Linked DNA regions of Azospirillum brasilense. The protein of the gene in region 2 interacts with the protein of the main gene of each other region in a pairwise test. Links are inferred from orthologs where the notes say so. Each region holds a gene or a part of one and is shown on either strand. Other genes may lie near its edges.

The links. The genes of interacting proteins can lie anywhere in the genome.
Region 1: the proteins of bioB (region 2) and AMK58_RS04690 interact in binary tests that used the Escherichia coli proteins (3 or more experiments, as listed by UniProt). The link is inferred for Azospirillum brasilense from one-to-one orthologs.

The regions. Positions count from the first base shown.
Region 1 is NZ_CP012914.1:1,030,794-1,033,639, reverse strand. It holds AMK58_RS04690 (class II glutamine amidotransferase), read right to left. Parts: upstream 1,885-2,846; coding sequence 1,117-1,884; downstream 1-1,116. Other genes in the region: draG (ADP-ribosyl-[dinitrogen reductase] hydrolase), read right to left, coding at 2,630-2,846; AMK58_RS04685 (ArsC/Spx/MgsR family protein), read right to left, coding at 2,190-2,621; AMK58_RS04695 (FMN-dependent NADH-azoreductase), read right to left, coding at 341-967; AMK58_RS04700 (SIR2 family protein), read left to right, coding at 1-189.
Region 2 is NZ_CP012917.1:527,147-530,020, forward strand. It holds bioB (biotin synthase BioB), read left to right. Parts: upstream 1-878; coding sequence 879-1,871; downstream 1,872-2,874. Other genes in the region: bioA (adenosylmethionine--8-amino-7-oxononanoate transaminase), read left to right, coding at 1-854; AMK58_RS27290 (DUF2270 domain-containing protein), read left to right, coding at 1,927-2,634. UniProt on the Escherichia coli protein: Catalyzes the conversion of dethiobiotin (DTB) to biotin by the insertion of a sulfur atom into dethiobiotin via a radical-based mechanism.

The DNA of each region.
Region 1 (2,846 bases), on a different replicon or contig from region 2:
GACCAGGAAATCCAGCGCACCTTCGCCCGCCAGATCGCCAAGCGCTCGTCGGACAAGCACTGGGCGGTGATCGAGGGCGAGCTGTCGAAGAACGAGGCGCGCTTCCTGGAGCTGCAGAACATCACCCGCCTCGACCTGCCCCTGGACGAGGCCGTCCGGCGGATCAGCGAGGCGATGGGGGCCAATTAAAGCGAGCGCGTCGCGAAGCTCCCCTCTCCCCTCTGGGGAGAGGGTGGCCCGAAGGGCCGGGTGAGGGGGTTGCGCTTGTGCCGGACGCTCCGACACGCGCACCCCCCTCACCCTAACCCTCTCCCCGGAGGGGAGAGGGGACAGTCACCTTTTACGCCGCGACCGGGGTCGCCAGGGCGTCGATTTCCTGTTGGGCGGCGGCCAGCGCCTTGGCGCGGGCGTCCGGACCCATGCCGACGCCCTCGGCGCGGATCACCGTCACGTCGGTGACGCCCAGGAAGCCCAGCACCGTGCGCAGGAAGGCCTCCTGATGATCCAGCGCGCTCATCGCGGCGTTGGTCGAGTAAACGCCGCCGCGCGTCGAGGCGATATAGACCTTCTTGCCGCCGGCCAGGCCGACCGGGCCGGTCTCGGTGTAGCGGAAGGTGCGGCCCGCCTGGGCGATGCGATCGATCCAGGCCTTGAGCTGGGTCGGGACCGTGAAATTGTACATCGGGGCGCCGATCACCACGACGTCGGCGGCCAGGAACTCGTCGACCAGCGCGTCGGTCAGGGCCAGCTCCTCTTGCTGGCGGGCGGTCAGGCCCTCCAGATTGCGGAACTTCACCACCTGCATCAGCTCGCCGGTCAGGTGGTCCGGCGGAGCGACGGTGAGGTCGCGGACGGAAACCTCGGCGTCCGGAGTCCCCTGGCGCAGCGCCGCGACGATCGAGGCGGTGAGCTGGCGGGAAACGGAGGCGTCGCCCAGCGGGCTGGAGTCGATGCGAAGGATCTTCATGGTCACGTCTTCCTGTCCGGGAAGCGGGGCGCCGGGCCGGCACCGTCACCGCTTCGGTTTGTCTCGGGAGTGACCATAAGCCCGCTTACGCCAATCGATTGAGCCCCGATTTCGCCAATCTTCGTTGCACGGAACAGAACAATCCCCGGTCAGCGCACCCGATTGCCGCCCTTGAACACGACCATCTCTCCCCCCTTCATGACGGTCCAATTCTCGTCGCGGGTCAGGGGGCGGGTGGCGACGACCGTCACCACGTCGTCGGGCGTCGTCTCCTTGGCGAAATCGACGCTCATGTCCTCGTCGATCAGCGTCGCCGGGCCGAAGGGGGCCTTCCGCGTCAGCCAGGCGAGGTTGGTCGCGCAGTGGCACCACAGGTACCGCCCGTCGCTGAGCAGCATGTTGAAGACGCCCAGCGTGCCGAGGTCGGTGGCGAGGTCGCGGATCAGCCGCATCAGGGCGCCGCTGCTCTTGGGCGGCTCCGGATACTGCATGCGGATCTGGTCGAGCAGCCAGCAGAAGGCGTGCTCGCTGTCCGTCGTCCCGACCGGCTCGTAGAAGGTCAGCGTCCGGTCCTTGATGCCCTTGAGCTGGCCGTTGTGGGCGAAGGTCCAGACGCGGCCCCACAGCTCCCGCGTGAAGGGGTGGGTGTTCTCCAGCGACACCCGGCCGCGATTGGCGCGGCGGATGTGGGAGATCACCACGCAGGACTTGATCGAATAGCTGCTGACCAGCCGCGCGATCTCCGACTCGCAGCTCGGCGCCGGGTCGTGGAAGGCGCGGCAGCCCTTCCCCTCGTAGAAGGCAATCCCCCAGCCGTCGCGGTGCGGACCGGTCTGCCCGCCGCGGCGCATCAGGCCGCGAAAGCTGAAGCAGATGTCCGTGGGCACGTTGGCGCTCATGCCCAGGAGTTCGCACATGGATCGGCCCCCATCGCTGAAATGTCGGGTTTCAAACAGGACGGGGGCAAACCTACGACAGTCCGGGTTGTCCCGTCACCCCTTTGCGGGTGGTGGACTCAGTGATCGCCTGAACGCAGCGCGCGGCAAAGGCGGACAAGAATCGACACGGATTGCACGGATAGAGACACGGATTTCACGGAACCGTCCGATCGCGGGATGCGCAACGTAAGGCCACATGCGCCGATCCGGCGGATTCCGTGAAATCCGGCTTTGATCCGTGAAATCCGTGTCGGTTCTTGTCCTCCAACGGAGCAGCAAAATCGTCAATCGGTTGTCTTGGGTGGTGGGCAGGGCGGCATCCCGGCGCGGGCGCAGCCTTCCAGCTTGCCCTCCGGCGCTCCGGCGGCCAGCCCGATCCAGGCGTCCACCCGCTCCGCCTCGAAGCCGCAGTCGCGGCGGTCACCCACCTGCATCAGCGGACGGCGGATCAGCAGCGGCGTCCTCAGCATCAGCGCCAGGGCGGCAGCCTCGTCCAGCGCGTCCGGATCGACCTCCCCGCTCTTCACCGCCGGGGCGGCGCGGTTGAACCACTCGGCCACCGGACGGTCGCCGAAGAAGGAGCGCAGACGGTCCGCCGTCCAGGGTTCGGACAGCAGGTCGCGGGCGTGGACGGTGTGCCCGGCCTCCGCCAGCAGCGCCTTCTGGCGATTGTTGCCGGCGCAGCCGGGCTTTTCGAAGAAGATCACGTCGGCCATGGTCGCGGTCACCCCTGCTTGAGCGCCGGGGCGCGGGCGAGCAGCCCGTCCACCTGGGCGCAGATTTCGTTGTAGACGTCGCGGTCGAGCTTGCGCAGCCAGCGCGGCGGGATGGTCTCCACCCCGTAAGTGGCGCCGGCCAGCATGCCGGCGATGGCGCCGGTGGTGTCGGCGTCGCCGCCCTGGTTGACGGTCTCGACGACGCAGGATTCCACGGAATCGGTC
Region 2 (2,874 bases):
CCATGGCGGCAGGGGTCGGCTCCGGCTTCTATGAACCGTTCCAGGAGCTGCTGTTCGCCGTCGATCGCATGCCCTACCCCTCCACCTGGGACGGCGACCCGGAGGTCGAGGCCAAGGAGGCCGCGGCGCTGGACTGGCTCGACCGCTGGCTGGCCGCCAACGGGGCGGAGCTGGTCGCCGTCATCATCGAACCGCTGGTCCAGGGCGCGTCCGGCATGCGCTTCTGCCGGCCGGAGTTCCTGCGGGCCATGGCGGCGCGGGTGCGGGCGGCGGGCGGTCTGGTGATCTTCGACGAGGTGATGACCGGCTTCGGCCGCACCGGCGCCCTGTTCGCCAGCCGGAAGGCCGGAGTCGCCCCGGACCTGATCTGCCTGTCCAAGGGGCTGACCGGCGGTTTCCTGCCGCTGTCGGTCACCGCCTGCGGCGCTTCGATCTACGAGGCGTTCCTCGGCGCCGGTTTCGACCGCGCCTTCGCCCACGGCCACAGCTTCACCGCCAACCCGCTGGGCTGCGCCGCCGCCCTGGCCTCGCTGGAGCTGACCACCTCGGCGGAGACCGCCGCCAACCTTGCGCGCATCGAGGAGCGGCACCGCGCCGCCATCGCCGACCTGTCCGGCCACCCAAAGCTGTCGCGCGGGCGCGTCATGGGCACCATCGCCGCCATCGAGGTGACCGACGCGCAGGGCTACACCGCCGCGGTCGGGCAGACGCTGAAGCGCTTCTTCCTGGAGCGGGGATTGCTGCTGCGCCCGCTCGGCCCCGTGATATACCTGCTGCCGCCCTACTGCGTGACGGACGGGCAGCTGGACCGCGCCTACGCCGCGATCCGCGACGCCGCCGATACCCTTCTCTGATTCGCTTTCCCCCGAGGACCGACCATGCCCGACACCGCCATGCAGACCGCGGATTCCGCCTCCACCACCATCGCCCGGCGCTGGAGCCGCGAGGACATCCTGGCCCTGTTCGAGCTGCCCTTCATGGAGCTGCTGCACCGCGCCCACGAAACGCACCGCCAGCACCATGACCCGAACAAGGTCCAGCTCTCCACCCTGCTGAACATCAAGACCGGCGGCTGTCAGGAGGATTGCAAGTACTGCGCGCAGAGCGTGAAGTACGACACCGGCGTCGAGGCGGAGAAGCTGCTGGACCGGGCCCAGGTGCGCGCCGCCGCGGAGAAGGCCAAGAAGGCGGGCGCCGGCCGCTTCTGCATGGGTGCGGCATGGCGCGAGCTGAAGGACCGCGACGTCGAGAAGCTGGCGAACATTGTCCGCGACGTGAAGGACCTCGGGCTGGAGGCCTGCATGACGCTGGGCATGCTGACCCGCCCGCAGGCCGACGCGCTGAAGGACGCCGGCCTCGACTACTACAACCACAACCTCGACACATCGGAGGAGTTCTACGAGCAGATCGTCTCCACCCACAGCTACCGCGACCGGCTGGACACGCTGGCCAACGTCCGCGACGCCGGGCTGAAGGTCTGCTCGGGCGGCATCGTCGGGCTGGGGGAAAGCCGGGTGGACCGCGCCGGCCTGCTGGAGACCCTGGCGAACCTGTCGCCGCAGCCGGAAAGCGTGCCGATCAACAAGCTGGTGTCGGTCGCCGGCACTCCGCTGGGCGGCGTCGACGCTCTGGACGCCTTCGAGTTCATCCGCACCATCGCGGTCGCACGCATCCTGATGCCGCGCTCCTACGTCCGCCTGTCGGCGGGCCGCCGCTCGCTCAGCGACGAGGGTCAGGCGCTCTGTTTCTACGCCGGCGCGAACTCCATCTTCTATGGGGACAAGCTGCTGACCACCGGCAACCCGGAGCATGAGGCCGACCGGCGGCTGTTCGACCGGCTGGGGCTGGAGGCCGACGGCGGCGCCCACTGACGCGCCGGCGTCCCCGGCCCCTGCGTCAAGAAAAGCCAGGGGGAGGACGCCGAGCATGGACGACATCGCCGCCAAAGCACCCAAGACCCACTACACCTCGGCCGAGGTCACGGCCCTGTCGCATCTCTACAGGGCCGAGATCTACCGAAGCACCGTCTGGCGGACCCGGCTGGACGCCACCACCAACTGGGCGGTGGTCACCACCGGGATCGCCCTGTCGCTGACCTTCAGCAGCGCCACCGCCTCCCCCCTGCCGCTGGTGCTGGTGGGGCTTCTGGTCGCCGTGTTCCTCTACATCGAGGCGCGGCGCTACCGCTTCTTCGACTTCTGGCGAATCCGCGCCCATGTGCTGGAGCTGTATTTCCTGGGGCCCATCCTGCGCGGCCAGGGCGACCAATTCGCCCGGGGCTGGAACGAGACGCTGTTCCAGGACTACCAGAACCCCAACCTTCACATCACCTACCTGGAGGCGGTGGGCCGCCGTCTGCGGCGGAACTACGGCTGGATCTTCCTGATCCAGGTGGTGGCCTATCTGGGCAAGTTGATGATCCACCCGGTCCCGCTGTCGAGCCTGGACGAGCTGTTCGCGCGGGCGACCATCGGGCCGGTGCCGGGGGAGATCGTCCTGCTCTGCGGCATGGTCTTCCACGGCACCTGGATGGCCATCGCCTTCCGGACCTTCCGCAGCCGCCGCGGCGCCGACCGCGAGCGCCCGCCCCCGCCGGCCACCGACGCCGTGCTCGATCTGGCGCGGGGGCCGTGAGGGCCGCGGCGGATTTCCCTTTTCGCGCAAGGGATAAGGGGTAGTTTTCCGTTGGGCCTGCCCCATTCGCGCGCCGTGGCATAAATGGGATCAGCACCGTCGCGCTCACGCTATGCAACGGATCGTCTTGTGTTCTCCTTCCGCGGGGGGCTAGAAGGGGCTCCATCGGATGCGGTTGCGCGGTCATACCAGAAGGACACCCGTTCGCCGGGCTGATCTTCACCGGTTCCCCGCACAGCC